Regions from separate parts of the Pseudoalteromonas sp. 1_2015MBL_MicDiv genome, predicted to be linked through region 1. Evidence: predicted binding sites of a transcription regulator. Region 1 holds the regulator's gene; the other holds the start of a gene.
What was found. Region 1 encodes LexA, which represses DNA repair genes until DNA is damaged. Its sites were predicted from a motif close to TACTGTATNNNNATACAGTA; they were not measured.
Positions count from the first base shown of each region.

Region 2: a site for LexA is predicted at 11,826-11,845, ahead of ruvC (crossover junction endodeoxyribonuclease RuvC). Genes of this name have one in related genera too.

Region 1 is NZ_CP012737.1:151,105-167,324, forward strand. Features, by position in the region: gene AOR04_RS00740 (TonB-dependent receptor) at 1-1,672, opposite strand, end outside; gene AOR04_RS00745 (hypothetical protein) at 2,096-2,476, shown strand; gene AOR04_RS00750 (PaaI family thioesterase) at 2,487-2,927, opposite strand; gene AOR04_RS00755 (M12 family metallo-peptidase) at 3,162-4,652, opposite strand; gene lexA (transcriptional repressor LexA) at 4,916-5,533, shown strand; gene coxB (cytochrome c oxidase subunit II) at 6,001-7,143, shown strand; gene ctaD (cytochrome c oxidase subunit I) at 7,143-8,735, shown strand; gene AOR04_RS00775 (cytochrome c oxidase assembly protein) at 8,735-9,265, shown strand; gene AOR04_RS00780 (cytochrome c oxidase subunit 3) at 9,300-10,175, shown strand; gene AOR04_RS22075 (DUF2909 family protein) at 10,078-10,386, opposite strand; gene AOR04_RS00790 (SURF1 family protein) at 10,401-11,141, shown strand; gene AOR04_RS00795 (transmembrane cytochrome oxidase associated protein) at 11,131-11,625, shown strand; gene AOR04_RS00800 (COX15/CtaA family protein) at 11,654-12,643, shown strand; gene cyoE (heme o synthase) at 12,656-13,585, shown strand; gene AOR04_RS00810 (SCO family protein) at 13,582-14,199, shown strand; gene AOR04_RS00815 (STAS domain-containing protein) at 14,365-14,637, shown strand; gene AOR04_RS00820 (response regulator) at 14,646-15,008, shown strand; gene AOR04_RS00825 (chemotaxis protein CheA) at 15,023-16,220, shown strand, end outside.
Region 2 is NZ_CP012737.1:2,441,603-2,457,822, forward strand. Features, by position in the region: gene AOR04_RS10915 (CHASE domain-containing protein) at 1-788, shown strand, start outside; tRNA gene AOR04_RS10920 (tRNA-Ser) at 929-1,018, opposite strand; gene nadA (quinolinate synthase NadA) at 1,280-2,320, opposite strand; tRNA gene AOR04_RS10930 (tRNA-Lys) at 2,462-2,537, opposite strand; tRNA gene AOR04_RS10935 (tRNA-Lys) at 2,601-2,676, opposite strand; tRNA gene AOR04_RS10940 (tRNA-Lys) at 2,760-2,835, opposite strand; tRNA gene AOR04_RS10945 (tRNA-Lys) at 2,860-2,935, opposite strand; tRNA gene AOR04_RS10950 (tRNA-Lys) at 3,019-3,094, opposite strand; tRNA gene AOR04_RS10955 (tRNA-Lys) at 3,175-3,250, opposite strand; tRNA gene AOR04_RS10960 (tRNA-Lys) at 3,315-3,390, opposite strand; tRNA gene AOR04_RS10965 (tRNA-Lys) at 3,451-3,526, opposite strand; gene ybgF (tol-pal system protein YbgF) at 3,698-4,447, opposite strand; gene pal (peptidoglycan-associated lipoprotein Pal) at 4,461-5,003, opposite strand; gene tolB (Tol-Pal system beta propeller repeat protein TolB) at 5,038-6,396, opposite strand; gene tolA (cell envelope integrity protein TolA) at 6,406-7,332, opposite strand; gene tolR (protein TolR) at 7,337-7,768, opposite strand; gene tolQ (protein TolQ) at 7,755-8,459, opposite strand; gene ruvB (Holliday junction branch migration DNA helicase RuvB) at 9,614-10,624, opposite strand; gene ruvA (Holliday junction branch migration protein RuvA) at 10,632-11,249, opposite strand; gene ruvC (crossover junction endodeoxyribonuclease RuvC) at 11,252-11,776, opposite strand; gene AOR04_RS11015 (ABC transporter permease) at 11,921-14,422, opposite strand; gene AOR04_RS11020 (ABC transporter ATP-binding protein) at 14,412-15,125, opposite strand; gene AOR04_RS11025 (arylesterase) at 15,126-15,749, shown strand; tRNA gene AOR04_RS11030 (tRNA-Pro) at 15,860-15,936, shown strand.

The DNA of each region.
Region 1 (16,220 bases):
TCCACTCTTTATTGAGTAGTTGTGATTCAATTGCATCAAAATCGGCCACAATAAATTGCGGTAACGTACCATCATAGCCTGAACCATAATCATCGTAAGGCATTAATTGTGAAAAGCCGACGGCTGACTCTTGATCCGGAAATCCATTAATTTGCGATTCATCATAGTTTACTGTTCTATCGTTATAAGCAATCCCACCTTTAATGCTCATAAAGTCTGTTTCGTAAGTTAAATCTAATTTGGCAGTATCATTTTTTCTGAGTACATCCGTAGCACGAAGTCGACCGTCTGTTAAATTAAATGAACTTGCATCTAAATTATCATAGCCATAATCCATCACTGCAGTATTTGCGCTATTTCCAAAATCAATTGAGACGGTATGAGGTGTATTGCTGGTCATATTATAACGATATTGCTCAGAGCGAGCATTTGACTCAGCGGTGCCGATCATTGCATCTAATTTTAAGTAGTCAGATAGGTGGTATTTACCAGATAACACATACTGTTTAAATTTTGTTTTAGATACCTGTTGACGGCTTTCTGCACGGGACTTTACTCCACTAAATGTACCTGCCTGAATTTGTTTTCCATTTTCGGCAACTGTAATAGAGTCTGGAGTGATCTCGCTAAATGTATTTCTGAACATTTCGAAGAAATTATACATCGTACGACTGTTGTCGAGGGTAGAATGCAAGGTATCGAAGGTAATTACTAAGTCATCGTTAGGCGCATACTGTAATGAGCCTGTAAAACCTAATCTATCTTGTTCATTACCAAAAAAATCAGGGCGGGGAAGTCGAGGAGTCCATAGGCAATTTACATCATCAACTTGCTCACCTTCAAATTCACAATTTCCCACATCAGCTGTGCCAATAACGTCAGTATTTGATGTGTCAGCATAGACACCGCCGCCGTCTTTGACGGGGGTTGTCCAGCGAACGGTACCAAAACCTTCTTGGCGAACTGTGCGCTCTGATTTAGCGACAGAGAATAAAGCCCCAAAGGTATCGTCAGCAAATGTATTACTGATCATAAATACCATTCTAGGGTCTGTCTCTTCTGTTAAATCGTTATAGCCTGCCTGTGCCGACGCAGCTACATGAAGACCGGGGGAATCAAAAGGTTTTGCTGAATACATATCGACAGTACCTGCAATACCTCCTTCTTCGGTTGCAGCTGTTGGTGATTTTTGAATATCAACGCGATTGAATAGCTCTGATGCAAAAACGTTGAAGTCAAATGCTCTGCCGCCATTTACACCACCACCCGAATCAGTCCCATCTGTACTAGCAGGAACTTCCATACCATTAAGGGTTGAGCGGGTAAAAGATGGGCCTAAACCACGTAGAGTAATTTGACGTCCTTCTCCTCCTTCTCGCGAAATTGCGACACCAGGGATTCGCTGTAGTGACTCTGCGATATTTAAATCTGGAAATTTACCAATGTCTTCGGCTGCAATTGATTCCGTGGTATTTACTTCAAACCTTTTGGTAGCCAGCGATTTATTAAGTGATGATCTAAAGCCTGTAACTTCGATTAACTCAATTTCACTTTTCTTTTTTATATTTGTTTGTTCGGCTTCTTCAGCACTGATTTGAGCTGTCGTGCTAATTAATAATGCACTAATAATGTAATTAAGTGGCCTGAGAGTGAATCTTTTTGACGTTTTCATTGTGTGTTCCTGCTGAATTTAGGTAATGCCACTCAGTTCAGATTTTGCACTTATTTTTTGTGTTATAAGTAAGCGTAAATATGAGTGAGGTGTGTTTGGCTTTATTTAAATACACCTCTTTAAACAGTGTATTTAACCCGCATATTTAAAATGCCACCGGTGGCATATAAAAGTCAAGGTTATTTTTTATACTTTTTTAAACAATAATTCACTTAATTTTAATCCTCAAAGGTCAACAGGCCATGGAGTTTATAAAAAAGTATTGTTTGTACTTAAAAATGATAAATATTAAATAATGGATTATAAATGCGTAAAACTATCTATTTACCATATAAAACAGCTTATATTACATAGTTGATTTGGTATAAAAGTAAAACTGCGTTAAAGTTTGCGGTGTAATCATTAGAGGATAAATACTAAACAATGTCGGAAATTCAATTTTTAAATGTAGATCTAGAGCTTGAATCAAAGCAGGATATTAGCGTGCTAGTGGCAGACTTAAAAAAAGTCGCTACAGTTTTACATTATGACAAAGACGAATACCGTCAGTTAGCCCGCATTGAAGCTACAGGTGAAGTAGGTACACCAGATAAAGCAATTAACCATATCTGTGAGCTTATTGAATCGTGTTCGCGTAATGCGTTAAAGCAATGGCTAAGTTGTTCACGTAGAACATTTGATATTGGTTTTGAATCAGGCACATCGCCTAAGTGTTTTAACCAAGCTTTAGATGCAGATACATTATTACGTATATCTGCTATTGGTGCGGGTATGGAAATTACAATTTACCCAATCGAAAAGTAACAGTAAGTAATTATCTTCGCTCTACTACGGCTGCGGTCATTCTTGATACGCAGCAAAGCTCGTTTCGACTATTAGTAATTTTTATTTCCCAGACTGAACTACGCTTACCAATATGAAACGCTTTTGCGGTGGCTGTTAAAGTACCATTACGAGATGCTTTTAAGTGACTGGCGCTAATTTCTTGTCCGACACAATAAAACTGAGTGAAGTCGACTACGAAGTTAGCTGCATAACTTGCCACTGTTTCGGCAAGCACTACGTTGGCTCCTCCATGCACCATGCCCATTGGATTATGATGCGCTGGTATGGCAGGCATAGTTGCTACGAGGTAATCATCACCAATTTCGGTAATTTCAATTCCCATGGTTTTCATTAGTGTACCTTGGCCGTTTATACCCTCATCTAGCTGTTTGCAAAACTCTAAAGTAACAGGTTGATACCAAATACTCATAAGCTTACCTTTTAAAATAGTAGTAAAAATATGGCTTATATTTTCATAAAGTTAAGATAATGAAAATAAAAAAGTGGATCTAAATTTATAGCCAGATAGCGTGAGGCGGATAGTAAGAAGTAATAATAGGGATATCGTAGTTTATTGATACAATCGAGCAGTAAAGAAGAAATCGCCCTAGGCTAAATATAAGCAAGCAGCATAATGTTACTTGCTTATACTTAGCCAGATCTTTTATTGGTAACTAGCTATTAACTCGACATTACTAAAAGCACTGTAGCCTTTAATCATAATAGAGTAATTACCAGTGCGGGTGTCGCTACAGCTTTCATTATTTCCGTTTTTATACGGTCGGCAATCGTAGTTACTGCTCGTTGCAATTGCATTATATTTTACATGTAGGTCAACATCCCCAGTGCCATTAGAGGTCGAAAATGTGACTTGCTCAGCTTCACTTGGCACTGTAAAAGTAAACAATTGCTCACTGTTTCGATCACCACTAACAACGATAGATTGGTTATTTTGCAGTGTATTGTTATTTACCGGTGGGCTAGATGCAGATCTAAAATTTGCAATTGTGGGGTTTGTTAAATTTAAGACTCTAGCGTTATCGTGTTTTGATGGAGTTCCCATAACACTTCCGCTGTATGATTTGTTTGGATTTGACCAGTAATTGATTCTTGTGCAGTTATTTGTGCAGTTATAAGCCATTACTGAACGCCATTGTGATTGAGGTTGCTGATAACCATGGCCGAACGAATAAGGAGATGTTGATGGATCGTTTTCAGGGTTATGACGAGCACCTTGTAAATGACCAATTTCATGACCGAAAGAGTAATAGCCGGTTGCACAGTCATAATCAACCATCGCAAATGCGCTGTTAGCATTTGCACCAATTGCTTTGGCTTGGCCACAGTAGCCGTTAACGTCGTTTATTAATATGACTACATCAGCACCGTATTGATCTCGTAGTGTGTGCGCTTCATCCATATAACCATCGTTTTTGGTAGCTAAACGATTTAAATCCGTACCTGAATTTGTAGCTTCAGTATAATTAACTCGGCTTACATGGGCCAAACTAACAACTGCGTTGACACCTGAGTTTTGGTAACCCTGATTAGTCTCTACTATTGCAAGATCAATCAAGCTATTAATATCACTAGATTTTTGTTCTGCGGCTGGGGTGTATAAAACGAGTAAGCTAATATTGCTTTGCGCGTTAGTTGCCATAGCTGTTTGGAAGCTTTGTTCTGTTAAAATTTGTTCACTGATTGAAATAGTGTTGCTAGATTGCTGATAATCGGGTGCATGCTCAGCAGGTTGCTTGGCAGGATCTAATTCAATAAAATTATGATCAGAATGTTTATTCGGTTGCAATTTATAAACATGTTCATTTACCTTTATCGTACCAGAAATCCCCTTTGTAGATTTTATCAGTGTTACTTCGTCACCATCTAAGCTTTTACCTACCCAAATTAAGTTACCAGTTGCTGATGTACTTGCTGTACTTTTGATAAATTCAATGTCACTTCCCTGAACAGGTAAAAAGAATGCATTGGTTTTTGCGCTTAGTTCGAAAAGCGGTTGTCCAAATTGAGATTGAGCATTACCTTCTTTATTAATGTTTTGCGTAAAGTTAGAGTGTTGCACTTCGAAAAGTGGGACTTGGGCATACGCATAGCCGCTAAACAATAAGCCAATAAACAATGGTGAATATTTTTTCATTTGATAATCCTTTTAAGTGTTTGTACACATAAAGTGTACATGTTAATAAGTTGTTTTCAATTTATTAACATGTGGCTGTCATCAAATTAGCCCTTAATCGTAAATATAAAGATACAAATGTTTATTTTATGTAAGCAGTCGTTGTTTCTACATAAGTGTAAAAGTGATTTATTAACAGCAAGCAATCAATGTAATTTAAATTTGCGATTTTTATTTAACTGTATATACTCACAGTTAAATGTACTGTATGGAAAACCAGTTGTATGCGACCATTAACGAAGCGCCAAGCTCAAATTCTCGAATTAGTTAAAGTTTTTATTAAAGACACTGGTATGCCTCCTACACGTGCTGAAATTGCACAAACATTAGGCTTTAAAAGTGCCAATGCTGCTGAAGAGCATTTAAAAGCGCTTGCTAAAAAAGGTGCTATTAAGATGAAACCAGGTGCAAGCCGAGGTATTCAACTTGTTGAGGAAGAAGAGCCTGAACAGTTAGGTTTACCTCTTATCGGGCGAGTCGCAGCGGGAGAGCCTATTTTGGCGCAAGAGCACGTTGAGAGTCATTGTAAAATTGATCCATTAATGTTTAAACCAGCTGCTGATTTTTTATTGCGCGTTAACGGTATGAGCATGAAAGATATAGGTATTATGGATGGTGATTTGTTAGCTGTGCATAAAACTCAAGTTGCAGAAAATGGACAAGTTGTAGTTGCTCGTGTTGATGATGATGTTACCGTAAAGCGGTTTGAAAAAGCAGGCCGAAAAGTATTATTGCATGCTGAGAATGACGACTTTTCGCCAATTGAAGTTGATCTAGAAAATGAATCTTTTAATATAGAAGGTTTAGCCGTTGGAGTTATAAGAAACGCTGATTGGATGTAGTTTTTAATTTATTTTTATAAATGCGTGCTTTTTAGCACGCATTTTTGTTTTAACATTAGCACTAAAAATATGACGTAAACAGCCAACTAATTATTTTAGCTGTAAATTTTTTTGCACTTATATTTCCCCCTCCGAATACGTTAAACCCCTTTGTTTTGCTCATATTTTGAACTTCCTGTTGACTAGTTGATTACTGACTTTTTATTAATTACTCAATATCACCTGATTGTTTTTTATACTAAAACTTGCTTGTTGTTCGTTTTTTAGCTAATTATTAATGTGCTGAGCTAATAATAACTCACAGCTTTTTAGTTTTGAGAACACACAATATACACAAACTCGTTGTTGGCGCAGCAAAACCAATCAATATTAAATAAGATTGGCTAAAAAAATAAAAATAACGAATTGGCGTTTAAGCCGTATGCCTCTTCGCTTTGCATTCGCAATAGCATCAAAGGAGCCGTCACATGGGTAAACTGACCTCTACCTTGTGGCTTATATTATGTGTTTTTTCGCACTCAGTTTTGGCGAACAGCCAATACAATATGCGCAAAGGCGTAACCGATATAAGCAATAATGTATATCAGCTGCACATGACCATATTTATAATATGTTGTGTGATTGGGGTGATAGTGTTCGCAATTATGTTTTGGGCACTTATTCATCACCGTAAATCTAAAGGGGCTGTACCTGCCCAATTTCACGAAAGCACTAAAGTAGAAATACTTTGGACTGCAATTCCGTTTGTTATTTTAATTGCTATGGCAGTACCAGCCACTAAAACCCTTATTGCAATGGAAGATGCCAGCAAAGCTGATCTCACTATTAAAATTACGGGTTCGCAATGGAAATGGCATTATGAATATATGGGCGAAGATGTAGAGTTCTACTCTATTTTGTCTACCCCGCAAGATGAAATAGCGAATCTTGCAGATAAAAACCCTAACTACTTACTTGAGGTTGATAAGCCTCTTGTACTGCCAATAAATCAAAAAGTACGATTTTTAATGACTTCTGATGATGTTATTCACTCTTGGTGGGTACCTGATTTTGCAGTTAAAAAAGATGCGAACCCCGGCTTTATAAACGAAACATGGACCAATATTAACGAAGAAGGTACTTACCGAGGCCAATGTGCCGAGCTGTGTGGTAAAGATCATGGCTTCATGCCTGTTGTGGTGGTTGCTAAATCTGAGGCTGATTTTAAAACATGGTTAGCAGATGCAAAGCAGGCTAAACAAAAAGCAGCATTAGCAGATGCCGCATTACTTGATAAAACCCTCCCAAAAGAAGAGTTAATGACTTTAGGCGAACAAGTATATATGGCTAATTGTGCAGCGTGCCATCAGCCTACGGGCATGGGGTTACCGGGTGTATTTCCTGCACTTAAAGGCAGTCCGATAGTGCTTGGCGATATAAAAGATCACATTGATGTAGTTATCCATGGACGACCCGGTACGGCAATGCAAGCTTTTGCCAAGCAGTTATCTATAAAGCAATTAGCTGCGGTTATTACTTATAAACGTAATGCGTGGGGTAATGATACGGGTGATGTTATTCAACCGAGTCAAATACAGACAGCACTTGATGCCAAAGTGGAGGCGAACTAATGAGTAGCATAGTAGAACAACCTAACGCCAATGAAGCTCATCATGCTCATCACCCAGCTAAAGGTTTTAAACGCTGGCTTTACACAACTAATCATAAAGATATAGGTAGTTTATATTTAATTTTTTCGCTGACCATGTTCTTAATTGGTGGCGCAATGGCTATGGTGATCAGAGCTGAACTATTTCAACCAGGTTTACAGTTGGTCGACCCTCACTTTTTTAATCAAATGACCACAGTGCATGGTTTAATTATGGTGTTTGGTGCGGTTATGCCAGCCTTTACAGGCCTTGCTAACTGGATGATACCACTCATGATTGGCGCGCCAGATATGGCATTGCCAAGAATGAATAACTGGAGCTTTTGGATTTTACCGTTTGCGTTCTTAATCCTATTGGCATCGTTATTTATGCCTGGTGGGGGTCCTGCATTTGGTTGGACTTTTTATGCACCACTGTCCACAACATACAGTAATGATAATACTGCATTGTTTGTATTTGCCGTACATATTATGGGAATTAGCTCAATAATGGGCGCAATCAATGTGATTGTAACCATAGTGAACTTACGTGCCCCAGGCATGACATGGATGAAGTTGCCCTTATTTGTATGGACGTGGTTAATTACTGCCTTTTTATTAATAGCGGTAATGCCAGTACTTGCAGGGGCTGTCACTATGGTACTTACCGATAAGTACTTTGCGACCAGCTTTTTTGATGCCGCAGGCGGTGGCGACCCGGTGATGTTCCAACACATTTTTTGGTTTTTTGGTCACCCCGAAGTATACATAATGATTCTTCCTGCCTTTGGCATTATATCTACAATAGTACCTACCTTTTCTCGTAAAAAACTTTTTGGTTATGCCTCAATGGTATACGCCACATCCTCCATAGCACTATTGAGCTTTATTGTATGGGCTCATCATATGTTTACTACTGGGATGCCGGTCGCTGGCGAGTTGTTTTTTATGTACGCGACCATGCTTATATCGGTACCTACAGGAGTAAAAGTATTTAATTGGGTTGCCACAATGTGGAAAGGCTCAATAACTTTTGAAGTGCCAATGCTTTTTAGTATTGCGTTTATTGTGCTGTTTACCTTAGGTGGCTTTTCGGGGTTGATGCTGGCAATTACACCTGCTGACTTTCAGTACCACGATACTTATTTTGTAGTGGCGCATTTTCATTATGTATTAGTAACAGGGGCTGTATTTTCGATAATGGCGGGGGCCTATTACTGGCTGCCCAAGTGGACGGGCAATATGTTTAATATCACGCTAGCTAAATGGCATTTTTGGCTATCGCTGGTGAGTGTGAACGTATTGTTTTTTCCTATGCATTTTGTAGGGCTTGCCGGTATGCCGCGTCGAATTCCCGATTATGCACTTCAATTTGCCGACTTTAACGCAATCATAAGTATTGGTGGATTTGCCTTTGGTTTATCGCAATTGTTGTTTGTAGTTGTGGTAATTAAATGCGCGCGTGGCGGTGATAAAGTGCCTGCAAAAGTATGGGAAGGGGCAGAAGGTCTTGAGTGGGAAGTTGACTCTCCAGCGCCATATCATACTTTTTCTACGCCGCCGGTAATCAAGTAATGACACACGCACCGCTACTCAAACGTTTGGTACTTATTTGCATAGGCATGTTTGCCTTTGCCTTTGCTTTAGTACCTTTGTATGACGTGTTTTGTGATGTAACAGGGCTTAATGGAAAGCCTTCGCTTGAGCAAGCAGAGCAAAGTACACAAATAGTACAAAACCGAGAAGTTGGCGTTAGCTTTACTACCCACGCACAAAGTGGTGCACCGTTTGAAGTTAAATCAAAAGAATACAGTTTAGTGGTAAAACCCGGTGCAATGCGTGAAGTAATGTTTAGTGCAAAAAATAACAGCAACCTAGATAAAGTAATGCAGGCTGTACCATCAGTTTCGCCAGGTAAAGCGGCAAAGTATTTACATAAAATAGCCTGTTTTTGCTTTGATCAGCAACCTCTAAAAGCAGGGGAAGAACTTGAATTTAAATTGCTTTTTTATGTTGATACCGCACTGCCAAGCGACATTGAAGAATTAACTTTATCTTATACCGTATTTGATATTAGTGAACAGCTGGTGGCAAGTAATAACTAGCTTTTTAAACTAGTGTGAAACTAGGAGTAATAAAATGAATCAAGAATATGAGCATTATTATGTACCAGAACAAAGCCCGTGGCCTATTGTGGGCGCTATTGCATTGTTTTTTATTGCAGTAGGGGCCGGCTTAACAGTTATGAGTGTAGGCAAAGAAGGAGGTAGCGGGGTTTACCTGCTTTATACCGGTATTGCTGTACTTGTGTATATGTTGTTTAGCTGGTTTAAAAATGTAATTAGTGAATCGGACCAAGGTCTGTACTCAGCACAAATGGATCGCTCTTTTAGACAAGGTATGAGCTGGTTTATTTTTTCTGAAGTTATGTTTTTTATGGCCTTTTTTGGTGCGCTTTTTTATGCACGGGTATTGTCGGTACCTTGGCTTGGAGGCGCAGGCAATAATGCAATGACTAACGAGGTATTATGGCCTACTTTTGAAGCCGTTTGGCCGCTAGTTTCAACACCTGCTGGCGAAACTACTCAAGCTATGGGCTGGCAAGGCTTACCACTTATAAATACCTTAATACTGCTTACTTCCTCAGTTACTTTACATTTTGCCCACGTAGCGATGGAAAACAATAAACGCACTCCACTTAAGGTTTTTTTAGGCGCTACTATTTTATTGGGCGTTTGCTTTTTAGGGCTGCAAGTTGAGGAGTACATGCATGCATATAATGACCTTAATCTAACGCTAGATGCGGGCATTTACGGTAATACGTTCTTTCTATTGACTGGTTTTCATGGCATGCATGTAACGCTAGGAACCGTACTTTTATTTGTAATATTTTTACGGATATTAAAAGGGCACTTTACTAAAGATAAGCACTTTGCTTTTCAAGCAGCTGCTTGGTATTGGCACTTTGTAGATGTGGTGTGGCTGTGTTTGTTTGTATTTGTATATGTGCTGTAGCGTTTATTGGCGAATTATTTGCTTTAATAAAACCAAGTTTAAGCGCTGCAATAACAACAACTAAAACAACGACCGAAAACAATACGCGACGACCTAAAAAGTGAGACATAGGTCGTCCCTCAGTTTTCCCTGACACCATAATAAACAATGCTCTAAATAAGTTAAAAAGTATAAATATTAACAACAGTACGATAATAATTTTAATAATCACTGAGTTGACCCTTTATGCAGTTAGTTTTATGGCACAAACAAAAGCTTAGCTCACTAATCACACTTTGTATGGTTGTGGTTGTTGTACTTGTGTGTGTGCGATTAGGGTTTTGGCAGTTGGAGCGAGGTGAGCAAAAGCAGCAACAACTAACCGCTATTGCTAAGCAACAGACTCGAGGTGTGATGAGCTGGTCTCAATTACTTAACCTGCCTGATAGCTGGAACAAAACTGGTGTATTGGTTGAGTTAAAAGGGCGATTTGTGCAAAACCAATATTGGCTTTTAGATAATCAAGTTTATAACGGGCAAGTAGGGTACGACTTACTTGCTTTACTAAAGCCAGACACCGAAGAAAAAGTGATTTTAGTTAATTTAGGATGGGTAAAAGCGCCTATATCTAGAGATGCACTGCCAAAGGTTACTCTGCCTACAGGTATTTTTATTCTTAAAGCGCAAATAAAAGAAAATAATTTAAGTAGCTTTACGCTTGAAGATAAAACTACAAATAACGACTTACCTACAAGAATCCAATCTATCGACTTGGATATGTTGAGCACTCAAAGCCAGCAATCATTAATTAATTTTATGGCTTACAGACAAGGTACTGGTGATGAGATTGCAACACCTCATTATGAGGCCGTTGTTATGAGCCCTCAAAAGCATAATGCCTACGCTGTGCAATGGTTTTTAATTGCTGTTGCATGTGCTGTTGTGGCTATTTTTGCGAGTAAAAAAAGGACACATAATGAAAAATAATCCCCTTTTGTTGTTTGTGGGCTGCTGCGCAATCCCATTAGCTTTGGCATATGGCGCTTTAAAGTCTGATTGGTTGCCTACTGCAATTACTAATAATGGTGAGTTTTTAAGCCAAGAAATAAAACTTAAAAATTGGCCGCAAAATAATCCCAAACAATGGACTATTGCACTTAATTATTCAAACGAATGTAACACCCCATGCAGCGAACAGCTCAATGCACTGAATAACTTATATGTGGCACTTGGTAAAAACCAAGGCAAGGTTGATATGGCTGTAATGGGAAGTCCCGACAATAAAAATCTACCATGGAAAATTATTACAGAGCAACAGAGTTTAAATCCTGCAAGTTTATATTTAATTGATCATATGGGGTTAGTGGTACTTGAATATCCCTTTAAGGCTGAGCCACAAGAAAACCGTTTAGTACAAAAAGGGTTATTAAAAGATCTAAAAAAATTACTTAACTATTCTCGTTCTAGCTAACTAAGCTGAGCTTAAGTTGGAGTATCTGATGTATAAAAATTATAAAAACTTAGTATTAATAACAGGGTTACTCGCTTTGATTGTAGTTGCTTTAGGTGCGTACACCCGCTTAAGCGATGCAGGTTTAGGGTGCCCCGACTGGCCTGGTTGTTATGGCTTTTTAACGGTACCTAAGCATGAGGCTGACATAGCCTTAGCAACTCAAAGCTACCCCGATATGATGTTCGAAACAGCAAAAGCGTGGAAAGAAATGATTCATCGCTACTTTGCAGGTGCTTTAGGTTTACTTATTTTAGGTTTATTTGTGTTGGCTTTTTTAAAGCGCCAATATCCAACTACGCCAGTTAAACTGCCTTTAGCTTTACTTCTACTCGTGGTGTTTCAGGCTGCCCTTGGTATGTGGACAGTAACCATGAACCTTCAGCCGCTTATTGTAATGGGCCACTTATTAGGTGGCTTTAGTATTTTGTCACTTATAACGCTTTTATATTTACGGCTAACCGCAAAACCTATTATGGGTGGCGATAGCGGCGCAAAACGCTATTTTGGTTTAAGTTTAGTAGCGCTCAGTGTATTAATTATCCAAATTGCACTTGGTGGTTGGCTGGCTGCAAATTACGCCGCTCCTCATTGTAGTGGTTTGCCATTGTGTAATTACGCACAACCGTTTTCATTGAGTAGCGTATTTCAATTACCACTTGAGCACAGTAATTATGAGTTTGGTGTGTTATCGCAGCAAGCGCGTATGTCTATTCATTTATTACACCGCATTTGGGCACTGGTTACTTGCATCGTTCTGGCGCTAATTATGTGGAAAATATACAGCCAAGCGTACTCTAAAAAAATTAAAAATTGCGTGGTGAGCGTATTACTTGTCCTGCTTTGCCAAATTAGCTTAGGGCTTATTTTAGTACATTTGCATATTCCGTTGGGAGTTGCACTGGCGCATAATTTGATGGCTGCCATACTGTTATTAAGCATGGTTAGGTTGTGTTATTACCTAAAATCACGCACATAAAGGGGAAATGTAATGGCACTTATTATTGATAAAAAAATACTGCTACCCGTTAATACTCAATCGCTAATTTCGCGTACTCATAGTTTGCTGCAAGACTACTTAGCAATTAGTAAATTTAAAGTGGTAGCCATGCTGGTACTAACAGCTTGGGTTGGTTTAGCGCTGGCTCCCGATGTAGGGCGTGGTATGGCTGTACAGTTTATTAGCTTGTTAGGTATAGGGCTACTTTCTGCTGCTGCAGCGGTTATTAATCACGTGGTTGATAGCGAGATAGACTCAAAAATGGCAAGGACTCGTCATCGTCCTGTGGCTAAAGGGCGTCTAAGTAAAACACATGCGCTTAGCTTTGCAGCTATTATTGGGGTTGCTGGTTTTATTATGCTAATGGTGTGGGCTAATACCTTAACCGCTATATTAACGTTATTTGCATTGGTAGGTTATGCATTTGTTTATACATCATTTTTAAAGCGTGCTACACCGCAAAATATTGTTATAGGTGGGTTGGCTGGCGCAATGCCTCCATTATTAGGTTGGGTGTCAGAAACAAACCAAATGGCAGCAGCCCCTTGGTTACTTGTAATGATAATATTTACCTGGACTCCGCCACACTTTTGGGCGCTGGCTATAGCACGAAAAAGTGATTACGAACGCGCTAAAATCCCTATGTTACCGGTAACCCATGGAATCGACTTTTGTAAAACCTGCGTCGTTGCCTACTCTGTTTTACTCGCTGTTGTTTGCGTATTGCCTTATTTAATCGGTATGTCTGGAGTAATTTATTTAATAGGCGCATGTGTATTAAATGCAGTGTTTATATATAAGGCGGTCAAATTAAAAATTGCTGGAAATGATGAGACTGCAATGGGCTTATTTCGTTTTTCGATTATTCATTTAATGGTACTCTTTGTAATCTTATTTATAGATAAATGGCTCCCTTTATGAAGCAGTTATGGCTTGGATTAATTGTTGTTTTAGTTTTGTTTTTATCAGCATGTTCAAATGAAAATAGTCCACCAGATGTAGATGCATTAGTTTACGAAAATGCAAAGCCACTGTCTGATTTTACGTTAAACGATCAGCGCGGCGAATTAGTGACTAAGCAACAATTTTTAGGACAGTGGAATTTAGTATTTTTAGGCTACACAAGCTGCCCAGATATTTGTCCATTAACACTAGCTAAGTTAAATGCTGTTTATAAAAACTTACAGGCAGATTATCCGCTACAAGTTTGGTTTTTATCGGTTGATCCAAAACGCGATACACCAGCTAAACGAAAGCAATATATAGATTACTTTAACCCTGATTTTTTAGCTGTATCAGGGGAACATAAACACCTTTTTCCTGTTGTTCGAGAGCTTGGCTTAATTTACGCCATTAGCGATAGTAGTGAATCAGAATATGCAGTTGATCATAGTGCTTCGGTCGCTATGGTTGATCAAAATGGAGCCGTAAGAGCTATTTTTAAACCCGAATTTAAACAAGGTAGTGTGCCATTAATTAATGCGACGACTTTAACCGAAGAGTTTAAAAAAATAGCCGATTACTATAAAAACTAGTTTTTAACTTTTCATGTATTTTAAAGGAGCTTTATGCTCCTTTTTTTTGTTTTTCATTCCTGTTACAAAAATTAATTTAATTTTTTTAGGCCCTTTTATGGCATTTTTAATAACTAGGTCTAAGCTTTTGTTATGAAATAAATTGACAAGGAATGCACTTACTAAATGTTAAAACTTCCACGTGAACTTGTCATTATGCAAGCTGAAACACTGCATCAAGATTTACTAAAAGAACTCAATAGTAATAATGATATTTGTCTTGATATTAGCGATGTAATGTCTGCCGATACTGCCTCAATTCAACTTTTATGTGCTTTGCAAAAACATCTGCTTATCATTAAGCATAAAATAATTTGGGTAGGGGCGAGTGAAGCATTAACACATTCAATTGAGCAACTCGGTTTAAGTCATTACTTAATACTTGAAAGTAAAGGTTAGGAATTCATATGAAAAAAATTTTAGCGGTTGATGACTCAGCATCAATGCGTCAAATGGTAAGTTTTACTCTAAAAACAGCAGGGTTTGATGTAATTGAAGCAAAAGATGGAAGTGAAGCGTTAGCTATCGCTAAACAACAAGATTTTGATGTCGTAATTTCGGATGTAAACATGCCAATAATGGATGGTATTACGTTGATTAGAGAGCTGCGAGGCTTACCTAATTATAAATTTACACCATTACTTATGCTCACTACAGAGTCGGGCTTAGAAAAAAAAGTAGAAGGTAAAGCCGCTGGCGCAACAGGTTGGATAGTTAAACCGTTTAACCCAGAACAGCTATTAGCCGTTATTAAAAAGGTTATTCGCTAGCGAAGGAGTATTGTGTGAGTATAGATTTGAGTCAATTTTTTGAAGTTTTCTTTGAAGAGAGTTTTGAAGGCCTAGATACTATGGAGGCTGAGCTTTTAAACTTAGTGCCAGGTGAGGAAGACTTAGAAACTATCAACACTATTTTTAGAGCTGCTCACTCAATTAAAGGGGGAAGTGGTACTTTTGGTTTTAGTTCTGTTGCTGATTTTACCCATGTACTTGAAACACTATTAGACCAGATCCGCCAAGGAGAGCGAGAACTTAGCACTGAACACGTTAATTTATTACTCAAAGCAGTTGATTGCTTGCGAGGTTTACTTGCCGCGCTTCAAGCAGATCAAGCGTCTGATTTAACTGAAGCTAATGCTTTGCGGATGCAATTTGAACATGTGTTAGAGAAAAAAGACAACGTATTGGAGAGTAAGCCACAAAACGAAGCTGTGCTATCGACTAGCAACACATATCAAATTAACTTTAAGCCTCATCATCACTTATTTAAAACAGGAAATGAGCCGCTGTACATGATCAGTGAACTTGCTGAGTTAGGTGAATTAAAAACAACCGTTTTTTATGATTCAGTGCCTGATATTACGGAGTTAAGTTATGATGAATGTTTTTTACACTGGCGCTTTTTTTTAAATACAAGCCATGACGAAAAGGCGATAAAAGAAGTCTTTGAATGGGTAGAAGATGATGCAGATATTACAGTTGAATTATGTGTAAGATCATTTGATGATGAACAACCAGCTAGTATCTCAGATCATAACCATGATTTAGCTCTCTCAGATCAACCTGAAAAATTAGAAAAAATAACAACCTTACCCGCCAAATCAAAACCAAGTAGCAATAAAGATAAAAAAGTCGCTAGTGCGCCAGAGTCAACCTCAATCCGTGTTGGCATTGATAAGGTTGACTCATTAATAAACATGGTTGGTGAACTGGTAATTACTCAAGCTATGCTGAATCAGCTAAGTGAACAGGAAATAACATCAACTACGATTACGTCGTTGAAAGAGGGTTTAGCGCAACTTGCACACAATACACGTGACTTACAAGAAAACGTAATGCGTATTCGTATGTTACCAATTAATTTTGTATTTAGTCGCTTTCCTCGATTGGTACGCGACATAGCACAAAAGCTAAATAAGAAAGTCGAGCTTAAGTTGATTGGTGAGCAAACCGAACTTGATAAAACCGTAATGGAAAAAATTT
Region 2 (16,220 bases), 1.7 Mb from region 1:
GTTTCATATCTAATATTGATCACAACTATTGGATAGGTGATCCGGTTAGGCTGAGACAGATTTTCATTAACTTAATCTCTAATGCCATCAAATTCACCCACGAAGGTGGTGTAACCGTTGAGTTTAAGTTAACTGACGATAATAAAATATACGGCATTGTCTCAGATACAGGCATTGGTATATCACAAAATGCAATTGATCGATTATTTGAACGCTTTGAGCAAGCAGAAACGTCTACTACCAGAGAATATGGTGGAACAGGGCTTGGCTTACCGATAACAAAATCGTTAATTAGCCTCATGAAAGGTGAAATTAAAGTGACCAGCACATTAAACTCTGGAAGCCAATTTTGTGTTTATTTACCACTGAAGAAAGCAAATATAAAAGCAATAGATCTAAATACAAAGTATTTAGAATTTCCTGATTTATCAAACAAAACAATTTTAATCGCAGAAGACAACAAAATTAATCAACTGGTTGCAACTGCAATGTTAGAGCCGACTAAAGCCAATATTGTAATAGCTAATAATGGGCTTGAAGCAATTGCATTATATGAATCGTTGTTACCTGACATTATTCTTATGGATATTCAGATGCCGAAAATGGATGGTTTTGAGGCCTGTAAAAAAATAAATAGTAAACAAGTCATTATAGCCCTAACGGCCAATGTTTTTACTGAACAAAAAGAATTATATAAACAACTTTTTGATGGCTATATTTCTAAGCCTATTGAAAAACAAGAATTAATAAAAGCACTACATATGAATAATACAGAGGAAAACATTTGATATGCCTCAACAAATCAAGTTTAAGTAGATTGAATTAACAACATACTCCAAATTACTTTGTCGCGCCTAACCAATAGTTGAGCAGAGTTTACTTTACATTAAAAAGCCCAGTTAAATTAATAACTAGGCCTTAAGAATAATGGTGGAGGGAGAGGGATTCGAACCCTCGTTAGGGATAAACCTAAACACACTTTCCAGGCGTGCGCCTTCAGCCACTCAGCCATCCCTCCACAGTGTTGCAATTGTATAATGCAACGGCACGCTATAGTATGAAATAGGCCCACAAGGTGCAAGGCATTTTTAAATATGAACCTTCAAGTGCTTACTTATCAAGCAATAACTTACGTTTAAGTATAAAAAACGGCTAAATTCAAGATTTAACCGTTTTTAATTTAAACTTTAAAATGACTTAACCTGAACTCTGATTAAGAGATTTACTACGTATTGAATATGATGATATTTAAATTTATTTTCTCTAGCCAGAGTTTAGGTTACTTAGCCATACTCGCGGTAAATTCAAGCATGCGATTAAGTGACTTAAGTGCGCCTTCGCGTAAATCCATATCAACAAATACTTCTTTGCCTTTCGGGTCAATTAGGGCTTCCTCAATCGCCTTTAAGCCATTCATTGCCATCCAAGGGCAATGAGCGCAACTTTTACATGAAGCGCCCTCACCTGCCGTTGGAGCCGCGAAAAACTCTTTATCTGGGCATAGTTGCTGCATTTTATAAAAAATACCGCGATCGGTTGCAACAATAAATTTATTGTTGGGCATTGTTTGCGCAGCTTTTATGAGTTGGCTCGTTGATCCTACTGCATCGGCAAGTGCAACAATCTCTGCTGGCGATTCTGGATGAACTAATACGCCTGCATCTGGGTGTAGCGCCTTCATATCTTTTAAAGCTTTAGTTTTAAATTCGTCATGTACAATACATGCACCATTCCACATAAGCATATCAGCACCGGTATTTTTTTGAATATAACTACCAAGGTGCTTATCTGGTCCCCAAATGATTTTTTCGCCTTGCTCATCTAGGTGCTCTACAATTTCAAGTGCACACGATGACGTTACAATCCAATCGGCACGCGCTTTGACCGCAGTAGAGGTATTTGCATATACAACAACTTTACGATCTGGGTGCTGATCGCAAAACGCAGAGAAATCGTCTATCGGGCAACCAATATCTAACGAACATGTTGCTTCAAGTGTTGGCATAACAACCGTTTTATTGGGTGTTAATATTTTAGCTGTTTCGCCCATAAATTTTACGCCCGCGACGATAATCATATCTGCATCGTGACGTGCGCCAAAACGTGCCATTTCTAGCGAATCGGCAACGCAACCGCCGGTTTCTTCAGCAAGTGCTTGAATTTCAGGATCGGTATAATAATGGGCAACAAGTACTGCATTTTTATCTTTTAGTAATTGCTTTATACGCGCTTTATATTCGCCTTGCTCGTCTTGTGTTAACGGTGCTGGCTTAGGGGGAAAGATATAACCTTCAGGCATAATAGTTTGAGCTAGACTCATGTTCTCGACCACTTATCTACAGTGCATTAATTAGGGCGAATTATACGAGAATATCAAAGCAAATAACAGCAAACTAGCGAGGCTGTTTATAAAAAATAAAGTGGGAATTTAAAAAAGAATATAAAGGAAAGTATTAGAGAGTGGTGGGTCATGATGGATTTGAACCATCGACCAATTGATTAAAAGTCAACTGCTCTACCAACTGAGCTAATGACCCGCTCTAATATAAATTTGCTTTGTAAAAAGCTGCGTAAATCCGCCGATTAAAACTTTCATAGAATGGTGGGTTATGATGGATTTGAACCATCGACCAATTGATTAAAAGTCAACTGCTCTACCAACTGAGCTAATAACCCGCTCTATGCACTTATTCAGTTAAGAATGAAGTTTACGTAAATCCGCCGACTGATGCCAAACAGTATTCACAAGGAATAAACAATGGTGGGTCATGATGGATTTGAACCATCGACCAATTGATTAAAAGTCAACTGCTCTACCAACTGAGCTAATGACCCGCTCTTATATAAATTTTCATAGAATGGTGGGTTATGATGGATTTGAACCATCGACCAATTGATTAAAAGTCAACTGCTCTACCAACTGAGCTAATAACCCGCTCTATGCACTTATTCAATTATGAATGAAGCTTACGTAAATCCGCCGATTGATACCAAACCGTATTCACAAGGAATAAAGAATGGTGGGTCATGATGGATTTGAACCATCGACCAATTGATTAAAAGTCAACTGCTCTACCAACTGAGCTAATGACCCGCTCATGCACCTATTTAAAATAAATAAGCTTGCGTAAATCCGCCGATTGATACCAAACCGTATTCACAAGGAATAAAGAATGGTGGGTCATGATGGATTTGAACCATCGACCAATTGATTAAAAGTCAACTGCTCTACCAACTGAGCTAATGACCCGCTCTGATATAATTGTCTGTACTAAAGTCTAAGTTAAACCATTATATTATTTATAAATATAAAATGGTGGGTCATGATGGATTTGAACCATCGACCAATTGATTAAAAGTCAACTGCTCTACCAACTGAGCTAATGACCCGCTCTAATTTAACAACTTTAAATACTACGTAAATCCGCCGATAAAAGACCATTTTAAAAATGGTGGGTTATGATGGATTTGAACCATCGACCAATTGATTAAAAGTCAACTGCTCTACCAACTGAGCTAATAACCCGCTCTTTTTGCCGCATTTCGAGTGGGGTAACCATTCGTTTGCTGCGGGCGCTTATAATACTTATTTATAAAATGAGTGCAACCGAAATTGTCTCTTTTTTTAAGTTTTTATGCCTAGTTGACCAATTTTAGACCGCTTATGGCAAAAAGCAGTCTAATCAAGCCGATTCAATTATTTTGATAAGCGTTCTGTGGCCAATTTTGCAGCAGTTGTACTTGGATACTGATTAACAAGATCATTCAGAATTTTTAGAGCTTCCTCTGCTAAACCTTGCTCTTGCAAAAGTGTTCCTAGCTTTAACATTGCATCTGGTCGTTTATTTGAATTAGGAAATTCATTAACAACCACTTTAAAGTGCTCTATTGCTTTTACTGGCGTATTTTTAATCGTCAGCAATTGCCCAAGCCAATAATGTGCATTAGATGCATAAACTGAGTTTGGGTATGACGTTAAAAAAGTTTGAAACTCAGGAATTGCTTGATCATAACGCTTATCCTTCATTATAAGCGCTACAGCACGCTCGTATGCTTCGTTTTCAGATAAATCGTTACTGTATGTCTGTGCATCACTTGGTTGCGTATAATCAGCTGCAGGCGCTACAGCAGGTTGTGCATATGCTTGGCTTACGCGATTTTCAATTTCTTGATAAAGTTCGCGTTGACGCTGCAGTACTTTTTCAAGCTTATAGCTTTGTTCTTCAGTTACGCCACGGATTTGACTTACTTCATCTTGTAATAGATTAAGTTGTTGCTGTAACTCTACTTGTAAAAAATTACGCGACTGCATCATGCTCTCTAATGATGCTAAACGCTTCTCAATACTTGATTGTGAACCTGCAGCTTCTGAAACAGGAGCGGGAGCAGCCATTAACTGGGTGCTCCCGCTCAATATCATGGCTGCCAAAATAAGTTTCGGCTTCATAATATCTCTTATCTTAGTAAACGAGTACCGCACGGCGGTTTTTAGCGAAAGCTGATTCAGTGCGAGATTTAACCATTGGCTTCTCTTCACCGTAGCTTACTACTGACATTTGGCTAGCTGAAACACCTAAACTTTGTAAGTATTTCTCAACCGCTTGGCCACGGTGCTCACCTAGTGCAATATTGTACTCTGGCGTACCGCGCTCATCTGCGTGGCCTTCAATTAGTACTTTAACTGATGAATTTTGAACTAAAAATTCAGCATGAGCACGAAGCAAGTCAGCGTATTTGCCTTCAACTGTCGCTTTATCAAAATCAAAGTAGATTACTTGCTCTTGGCGTAGTGCTTCGTATTTTTGACGAAGTTGCTCTTCTGCTTGTTGCTCAGGAGAAATTGTAGCCACTTCAACTGTGTCTGTATTTGTCGATTGTTCAACAACAGCTTCATTTGTTTGATTTGCAGCACCTTCATCAATATCCGAAGATGAGCTACAAGCTGCTAATGTCATTACTGGCACAGCAATTAGCAGGCCTTTAAGTATTTTGTTAAGTTGCATTAAGTAGATTCCTATTTTGAGTAAACCAGTAATATTACTGTAAATATGGCGACCAAGCTGGCGCCTTTACTTGTCCGTCAAGCACAGGTAAACGAGCTTTAAAGCGACCGTCCATTGATACCAGCGCGAGTACCTGTTTATTATTATGAAGCGTGCTATAAATAATCATCGAACCATTTGGTGCTATGCTCGGTGATTCATCTAGGCGAGTTCGCGTTAATACTTGAAACGCGCCCGTAGCAAGCTCTTTCTTAGCAAGATGGTACTGCCCGTTGGTACGGTTAACCATCACTAATTCTTTACCGTCTGGTGTTATCGAACCCGCAAGGTTCATATCACCATCAAAGGTCAATCGCTGTGACCTACCATTTTTTAAATTTAACTTATAAATCTGAGCATTACCACCCCTTTCAGAGGTAAACACTATATCTTGACCATTTGGATACCAAGATGGTTCAGTATCTATACTACGATGTCGCGTAAGACGTGTTTCTTTGCGTGTTGCCAAGTCTAATAAGTAAACTTCTGTAGCACCCGTTTTGTCTTTAGAGAGCACTAAAAGAAGCTTTTTACCATCTGGCGAAAACTGCGGAGCACCGTTAATACCGCGATAACTTGCAATAACTTCACGCTTACCGGTATACAAATCTTGAATATAAATTTGGCTTTGACGGTTTTCAAATGTCACATACGCTAATTTTGTGCCATCAGGTGACCAAGCCGGTGACATTAGTGGCTCTTTCGAACGTAGTAACACCTGTTCGTTAAACCCGTCATAATCTGATACAACAAGCTGATAAGGCTTATCATCACCATCACGTACAATTACGTACGCAATCTTGGTTAAAAAAGCACCTTTCTCACCCGTTAATTTCTCATAAATGACATCACTAATACGATGTGAATAACGACGGAAACCACTTATGCCAATAACACTATCTCGTGCTTCTAAAATATGATCTTGGCTTTTAAGTAACTTACCATTACTCATCATTTGCGTTTCACCTCCCGTGATTTGACCACGAATAACATCGACTAACTCATAACGTACTAAATAACGTCCATCAGTCTGTTGCTCAACCTCGCCAACAAGTATCGCTTCAACACCTTTATTAACCCAAGATGCATAATCAATGTCAGCATCTTTGTTTGGTTGTTGCGGCATTTGCATAACATCTACAGGCTTAAACTTACCACTACGCATGAGATCTGCAGCAATAACATCACTTATTTTTTCAGGAATTGGACCAACACCATTGTATTTAAACGGCACAATTGCAATAGGTCTTGCACCATCTACACCTTCTGTTATTACAATTTCAAGGGCTGCGTTAGCAATGCCCTGAAAACCAAATAACAGCACTAAACAGGCAATTTTTACTTTGTTGAACATATCATTCCTTTAAAATTCTGGCTTGATTGTTAAATTAATATTCTTAAGTTGTTCGAATACGTCTTTGTCTTTAGATACCGGTAATGTGTCAGCCATACGAACAGCCCTAAGTGCAGCCTCACAGACTAGTTTATCGCCGCCTAATGATTTAACTTGTGTTACTAAACCATTAAAGCCTAAACGAATATTTACTCGGCACTGCTGATTTTTCATTTTCTCGTCGATCAGTAAGTTCTGCTGAATACGCGCCATAATTAGAGCGCGATATTTATCAACTTCACCCACGACCTGTTGTTGACGTATTTTACTACGCGCAGCCTGCTCTTTAGCAAGTTGTTCTTGTAACATTTGTTCTTGTAGGGCCTGTTGACGCTGTTGTTCAGCCTTTTTAGCACGTTCTTTAGCCTCTTCATCACGCTTTTTACGTTCATCTTCAGCTTTTTTAAGTGCTTCTTCCTCAGCTTTACGCTTATCGGCAGCTGCTTTTGCTGCACTTTCAGACTCTTGCTTTTGTTTTTCGGCTTGTTTTGCTTTAGCACGTTCCTTTTGTTCTATTGCGCGTGCTTTTTTAGCTTGTGCTTGCGCCTCGGCTGTTTCTTTTTCTTTAGCCTTACGTTCTTGCTCTAATTTCTTAATATGACGGGTTTCTGACTCGCGCTGTTTGCGTGCATTTGCAGCTCTGCGCTCTAAATCACGGATGCGTTTGTCTTCTGCCTTTTTTTTGTCTTTTTCTTGCTTTTGGAGTTCAGCTATTTTCTGCTCAACCATTTTTTGGTCAACTGTCACAGCTGACACCGCTTTATCAACATCAGGTATAGCTTTATTAAGCGTTACTTCCATAACCTTTGGTGCTGGCGGGTGAATGTTTGCCGATGCATATAAAAAACCACCCAGCGCCACATGCAAAACTACTGATTTAATTAATGAACTACTCATACCGTTATTTTGTCCCTTCGAAGGATTCTGTCATTAATCCAACTGACGGTACACCAGCACTTTTTAAAAAGTCCATTAAGAGCAATACCTCTTGGTATGATACTTTTCCAGATCCCTTTATCATTACAGGTACATCAGGATTTTTCATTAGCTGTAACTTAATCACAGCCGCTACATCAAGCGCCTCCATCGGAGCCTCTGGATCAGTCCCTACACTAACGTAATATTTACCTTGTGCGTCAATCGAAGCAATAATAGGTGGCGCATCTTTAGTATCAACTAAATCTGACTCCGTCATTTTAGGCAAGTCGACTTTAACACCATGTGTAATAAGTGGCGCTGTTGCCATAAATATAATCAGTAGCACCAACATTACATCAATGTAAGGAACTACATTAATTTCTGCGACCGGACGGCGCTTCTTACGCTGATACATTCGCTTGGGCCTCTATTTGTGTAGCTGCTTGACGGTGTAAAATATTAGCAAACTCTTCCATAAAATTAATGTAGTGAGATTCTAGCTTTTCAACTTTATTAGAAAAACGGTTGTAAGCAATAACAGCAGGAATAGCTGCAAACAAACCCATTGCTGTGGCAATAAGTGCTTCTGCTATACCAGGTGCTACCATCTGCAACGTAGCTTGTTTAACTTCACCTAATGCTATAAAAGCATTCATAATGCCCCATACAGTACCAAACAAGCCTATATATGGGCTAATTGAACCCACTGTCGCTAAAAATGATAAGCTTGACTCTATTTTCTCTATTTCTCGAGAGAGTGCCACGCGCATAGAGCGGTGTGTACCTTCCATTACAATACTCGCACTTTGAAAGGTATTTTTCTTATGTCGCGCAAACTCTTTAAAACCAGCTGTAAATAGAGCTTCAATACCTTCAGATTGACCGTTACGTGATGAAATTTCGTTATATAGTTTACTTAAATCAATACCAGACCAAAATTTTTGTTCAAACTTTTTAGCACTTGCTAACGCATCTGATATTGCTTTTTTACGCTGAAAAATAATTGCCCATGACATTACAGACATAGCAACTAGCCCTAACATTACTAGTTGAACAAGCAAACTGGCTTCTAATATTAAATCCAAAAAATTAAGCCCTGATCCCACGTGAAACTCCTAAATAGTATCAAAATACGTCAAATTGATTGATTTGTGTAAATATGACCGCTCGTGCAGCCAAAAGTTGCACATAGTGTATCGAGTCCATTTCAAACTGACAACGATATTGCTATGAACAAGCAACAAAAAACGTTGAAATAACCTTTATTTCGCAATTATCTAGCAAAAGAATTTAAAGCCATTTCCGCTATTTAATAATGCGCTCAAGATATGCTTAAATATACAAGCAAAACACCATAAAACGCCTCATTTATTCAAAATCACTGCATAAACACTCAAAAAACTTAAACAAAACCTAAAGGTAATAGTAAAACTAATAGCGACAAGCAGTGCAAACTCAAACTTAATCACTAATTTTCATTAACTTACAAACAGAAAAAAACATTAATGAACAAGTTTTAAACAACCAAAAATTTCATTGCATTAGTTTTTATAATCCGAAATTATAAATTTTCTAGTTTGAATAATAAATATATATTGCGTATTATCTCCTCATACCGAGCTGGCACTGAGTGAAATAGCTTCATTAAGCAAAGTTCTTAGTAATAGGATATTTTATCGTATTACATTGTTTTACATTTTTAGGATAAAACCTAGTTGTGTAAAATGTAGTTCCCAAGATTACTTCCTTCAACTTGTTGTTTACCCGCATTTTTTGCGGGTTTTTTTTTGCCAAAAAAATTGAAATCATTTAATACCAATTTACTTAATTGAGTGATCTATTTTGAGGTAAGAAAATCGTATCTATAACAAGGCAAAAATTTCGTTAGTTAGTTGTTATCACTCATGCTCCGGCATTGCTCTGCATCCATGCAGTTGTATATCAGAAATTTTTAACACGGTTAACGTCAGATTTAATCCCTCTAATTGATTAAGTATTATTGCAAACTAAACAACACTGTAACAGCCTAATACGATAACGGCTATGCAATATACTCTATCTATCGAATAGCCCGCAGCATAGCCACGCAAGTCTTAACGCTCTGTGAATTAAGCGTTAACTGATTATATAGTGGGTAAAATTGTAATAACTTGGTTTAGAGTAACGATGTGAAAATATGGTGGGTAACATTATAAAATTAGGTATACGCGCTTGCTGTACATTTACTTATGCAAGCGCAAGTGATTAATTGAAATTTAGATTAAGTCGTCTTTTTTGGCATTAATCCAAAGTGATGGTATGCACTGTCAGAGACTATTCGCCCGCGAGGTGTGCGCTGAATAAATCCTTGTTGGATCAAAAATGGTTCTATCACATCTTCTATTGTTTCGCGCTCTTCGCCAATAGCAGCCGCTACATTGTCGAGCCCTACTGGGCCGCCCATAAATTTTTCAATTATGGCGAGTAAATATTTGCGATCCATATAGTCAAAACCACTTTTATCTACGTCAATCATGTCAAGCGCTTGCTTAGCTACTTCGGCGTTTACTGTACCGTCAGATTTTACCTGTGTGTAATCACGTACACGGCGCAATAAGCGGTTAGCTATACGTGGTGTACCGCGCGAACGCTGTGCAATTTCGGTTGCGCCATCGTCACACATTTCTAAACCTAGATAATGTGCAGAGCGCCCTACTATGTGCGACAAATCTTCTACAGAATAAAACTCTAATCGCTGCACAATACCAAAACGGTCACGTAGTGGCGATGTAAGCGAGCCTGCTCGGGTGGTTGCTCCAATAAGTGTAAATGCAGGTAGGTCTAATTTAATAGAACGCGCAGCTGGGCCTTCACCAATCATTATATCAAGCTGGTAGTCTTCCATTGCGGGGTAGAGTATTTCTTCAACTTGCGGGCTGAGTCTGTGTATTTCATCAATAAACAGTACATCGCCTTCCTCTAAATTTGTGAGCAGCGCAGCTAAATCGCCTGCTTTTTCAAGTACAGGGCCTGATGTTGTTTTAATACTTACGTGTAATTCGTTAGCGACAATATTTGCAAGCGTGGTTTTACCAAGCCCAGGTGGGCCAAATATTAATAAATGATCGAGCGCTTCACCACGGGTTCGGGCAGCTTCAATAAAAATTTCCATTTGCTGTTTAACATGAGGCTGGCCTCTGTAATCGGCTAAAAGTTTTGGTCTTATTGCACGATCTATAGAGTCTTCATTTGTTTTTTCAGTCGCGTCAATTAAGCGATCCGCTTCAATCATGGGTTACTCACAACATAGATTTTAAAGATTCTCTAATAAGAACCTCAGTAGACATATCGGGTTTGCTTATCGATTTTACTGCTTTTTGAGCTTGTGGCAATTTATAACCTAATGCAAGCAGTGCTGATACGGCATCATCGGCTGCGTTATTAGCTATTGTCGCATCGCTCATTGGCTCTATTACTGCGCTGTCGCTAAATGGCGTAAATAAATCATTACCCCAATCTTTTAGTCTGTCTTTCATTTCGAGTACTAAACGCTCGGCTGTTTTTTTACCGACACCCGGTAATTTAACTAGCGACGTTGAGTCTTCGTTATTTACACAACTTACAAATTGCTTTGCCGACATGCCCGATAAAATAGCTAAGCCAAGTTTTGGCCCTACGCCATTTGCTTTTAATAGCTCTCTAAACAAGGCACGTTCAACTTTATTATTAAAACCAAATAACAGTTGAGCATCTTCACGCACTACAAAGTGAGTGTAAACAATCGCGTTTTCACCAATCTTTGGTAAATCGTAAAAACAGGTCATTGGCATTTGTACTTCGTAACCTACACCACTTACATCGAGTAATATTTCTGGTGGCTGTTTTTCGACTAAAATACCATTTAAGCGGCCTATCATAGTTATTTCCTTAGACGTCCTCTAACGGTTTTGCTTGCGCTACCCGCTAGTTTAATTAAATTTTGTTCTGAGTGAGCGTGGCAAATCGCAATAGCGAGTGCATCAGCTGCATCGGCTTGTGGCGTGCCAGGCAACTTTAAAATATTTTTTACCATGTGTTGCACTTGTGTTTTATCAGCGCCGCCGTTACCTACTACTGCTTGCTTAATTTGTCTAGCTGAATATTCAAATACGGGTAAGTCGGCCATTGCTGCACCTACAATCGCAGCGCCTCTAGCTTGGCCTAGTTTTAGAGCTGAATCGGGGTTATGCGCCATAAATACTTTTTCAATGGCAAAGGTTTCTGGCGAAAATTGCTCAATAAGTTGTGTAATGCCTTGGTAGATCATTTTAAGTCTAACCGGAAAAGGATGATCGGCTAACTTAATACAGCCACTGCCTAAGTATGTAAATTTAGAACCTTGGTGGGCAACAACGCCATACCCGGTCAAACGTGAACCAGGATCAATCCCTAAAATAATGGCCAAACTGCATTCTCATTATTGTTATTTTTAAATTACGCTAATAATGCCAGAGCACTGTATAAATTACCAGTACAAAGAAAACAAAAATGCCCACGTGTTAGGTGGGCATTTAATACTTAATCCAATACGTGTTAAGTTAGTTTAAGCTTACCCTAGGGCGCGCACTAACCCTTGGGTGTTTTGTTTTAGTGTTCGGGCAATCATTAAATAACCTAAACCCGCTACAAATACGCCGCCAGCTACCGGACCAATAATCCATATATGCGGGTGTAACTTACCTGCTAAATCAAACATTTGTTGCTGCACAATTAAAAGCGCTATGTCGCTAAAAAGTGCGGCCACTAAACCAGCTAAACCGCCTAGTAATAAAAATTCATACAAGGTCGCATTTTTAATTAGTCGGCTTTTAGCCCCTAGCGTTCTGAGTATTACAATTTCTTGCATACGCTCACCTAAACTAGCTTGCACTTGCGATATAAGTACAAGTGCGCCACACAACACAACAATTGCAAGTACAAAGCCGATGGCGAGTGATACTTGCGAAATAGTTGTTTGTATTTGCTTAACAAAGTTATCAATGTCAATTGCTGTAATAGTAGGGTAAGTACGCAATAACTGGCTAAAATCACGTTTTTGATCTGGATTTATACGTACCGACGAAATATACGTTGCCGGAAAATCTGCAAGTACATCTGGGCTTAAAATAATAAAAAAGTTAGGTTTAAGCGTGGCCCAATTTACTTTTCGCACACTGGTGATTTTAGCATCGAACGACTGCGAACCAATTAAGAATGTAAGCGTATCGCCTATCTCAACATCTAAACGCTCAAGCATCGACTCCTCTACTGAAGCCTCAGCCATCGCATTTTCACCAAACCACGTGCCTTGTGTTACTTCATTTTGATCAGGCACATCTTTAAGCCATGTAAGGTTTAGCTCACGGCCAATACCTGCACGGGCTTCTTCGTCTTTTTTCTCATTGTCTTGCAGCGATACAGAACGTGCTACCAACTCGCCGTTTACCGCATTTACGCGCCCACGAATAGTTGGATAAAACTCTGATACCTGAATATCTTTTTGAGCTAAATATTCATTAATTGGCTCAAGTTCATTTTGCGTAATATTCACTAAAAACGCATTAGGTGCATCGCTTGGTAACTGCGATTGCCAATCAGATATCATGTCGTTTTTAAGTACCACTAAAAACAGCAGTAATTTAATCGCTAACGAAAAACTAATTAACTGTACCGCGTTCACATTTGCACGCTTTTGAATAGACGCAATTGCAAGCGACCAACTGTTATCTGGCTTTAACCCTAGTTTTCGACCACCACCAAATATTAATTTAGATACTAAAAACAGCACACCAATTAGCGCAAGTGTTGATATAAACAAAATAAGCGTTATTTTTATGTTGTTGCTAAATAACCACATTAATAAAAACACGGTTAGCGCACTCATACCTAAATGCACACGACTTACTGCCAACTTGTCACCTAAGTTACGGCGCAGTACTCTAAGCGGCGGAATATCAAATAAATCAAATAATGGTTTAATAGAAAACATAACAGCACAAATTACGCCAGTGCTTATAGCCACCAGCCAAGGTTTAAAGCCACCTAAGGGTAACTCTGTGCCCATACTTTTTGATAAGTAACTTGTTGCTATTTCTTGCAAGCCATAACCAATTAACAGCCCTATACTTACCGCCATTGCACATACAAGCAATAAATGCAGCATGTATATTTTGCGGATCATTGAGCGGCTACCGCCTAGCGTTTTCATCATCGCTACTGGGTCGTATTGGCGTTCACAATAACGTTTTGCTGAAACAGCTATAGCCACTGCAGCCAAAATAATACCTAATAGGCCGGCAAGTAATAAAAAGCTCTCTGCGCGGTTTAAACTGTTTGAAATGGGTGATTGGCGGTCTTTAACACCATACCATTGTTGGTTTTCTTTCATTTGTGGTTTAAGCCACTCGTAAAAGCTATTTATGTCGGCCTCACTACCTGCATAAAGTTGGCGGTAATAAACACGACTACCCGGCTGCACGACTTCAGTTTTTGCCACATCGTCAATATTAATAAGCACACGACGGCTGCTTGAAAATACATTAAATGGCGCGTCTGGCTCCTCTACAATAACTTTTGAAACATTAAATAATGCAGCGCCAAGCTCTACTTGCGCGCCAATATCAATATTTAAACTGTAAAATACCGACTCACTTAGCCACACATTACCCGTCGTTGGTCCGCTATTAGCAACTTTAGTTTCACCGGTTAGGGTATCTTTAACTTTTAACTGCCCTTTTAGCGGGTACGCATTAGATGCCGCTTTTACTGAGCTAAACTGCATTTCATCATCGGCAAACAACATAGTGTCGAAATACACCATTTGCGCTGTTTTTAAATTTTGGCTCTGTGCTTGAGTAATAAAAGCGGTGTCCAGAACATGATCGCTTGCAAGTACACGGTCTGCTGCAATAAAAGCACTGCTTTTTTGCGCAATACTTTGCCCTATTCGCTCAGTAACCATCGACAATGTAAGCACGGTTAACACAGCAAGAGCGATAGCTGCGCTTATAACCGTGAGCTCACCACGGCGAAATTCTCGCGAAAATAATTTAAGCGCTAACTCAACCCACATCGGCAACGTCCTCTACTTGGCTTTTTACCAGTAAACCCGCTTCTATTTGAATAATGTGCTCACATTTTTGTGCAAGCCCTTCATCGTGAGTCACCAAAATAAGGGTAGTGCCGTGTTGCGTGTTTAAATCAAATAATAAGGATTCAATCATTTTACCGTTTTTGCTGTCTAAATTAGCCGAAGGCTCATCAGCAAATAGTATTTTAGGTGTACCAATAAATGCTCGCGCAATAGCAACACGTTGTTGCTCACCGCCAGAAAGTTGCGACGGGTAATGATCAATTCGATGGCTCAAGCCTACTTTTTCAAGCAAAGCAATTGCTTGCTCTTTCGCATCACTTTCGCCAGCAAGCTCTGCTGGTAGCATAACGTTTTCAAGTGCCGTTAAGCTTTGTACTAACATAAACGATTGAAACACAAATCCAATTTTAGCCGCGCGCAGTGCAGCACGCTCTTCTTCATCTAAATTGTGTAATGGCTCACCATCTAAAAACACCTCTCCGCTGCTTGCGGTATCCAGCCCTGCTAATAAACTGAGTAACGTTGATTTACCAGAGCCCGACGTGCCAACAATAGCAACAGACTCGCCATGCTTGACATTAAAGCTGATGTCGCTGAGGATGGGCAGCTCACCTTCAAAGGTAGAGACTACTTTAGACAAACCATTAACCTGAATTATATTTAATTGAGAAAGCGCTGACATATGACTCATTCAATCCTTCGTTTAGTATTCATTTTATTTTTAGTTATCAAACCGCTGAGCGCAGCAGCCGACAACACGATTTTAATACTCGGTGACAGTTTAAGCGCAGCCTACGGACTTCAACAAGAAGAAGGCTGGGTAAAATTGTTACAAGATAAATACGATGACGAACAAGCCGACATTGAACTTATCAACGCCAGTATTAGTGGCGAAACATCTGGTGGAGCCCTACGCCGTTTAGATGCATTGCTTGAGCAATACGAACCCACTCATGTACTTATTGAGCTAGGTGCTAATGACGGTTTACGTGGTTTCCCTGTTAAAAAAATGCAAACTAACTTAACGTCTCTTATTCAAAAAAGCCAAGCAGCTAATGCGATGACCGCCTTAATAGAGGTTTACATTCCCCCTAATTACGGCCCGCGTTACAGTAAAATGTTTACAGACACTTTTTCGCGCGTTAGCGAAGAAACAAATGCGCATTTAATGAACTTTTTTATGCTAAACATTGCCGGCCAACCTGAATTAATGCAAAACGACAATTTACACCCTAACAAAAAAGCTCAGTTATTAATACGCGATGAGATGTATGACTCGATCAAAAAGTGGTTAAATAAAGACTAGCCAATTAGTACATCGCAAGAGTGCCTTTTTAGGTCTCTTGCGTAATAAACATCCAAACAAACAATCGCTTATTGATTTTTAAAAAAATACACGTACTATTGCATACAAATCGGTATGTGGCGCAGCTTGGTAGCGCACTGTCATGGGGTGGCAGGGGTCGAGAGTTCGAATCTCTCCATACCGACCATTTAACCTCTTTTTATTTCAATTAGTTATAAATTAAAGCACCCTCTATATCGCACTATTAAATTCGCCTTTCTGAATATTTATCGCACATTTATCGCACGATACTTGCCTTAAATTATTTTATACTTTTAAGGTATAAAAGGGGGGATATATAGGAAGACAGCTAATGGCACCTTCGATAAACTCTATCTTCCCCTTAATTCCCTAAATTAGATGCGAAAGATTTACCCAATTACCTATAGCAAACTAACGACACATGTAAGAGCTTAGTAACTATTATTTTGT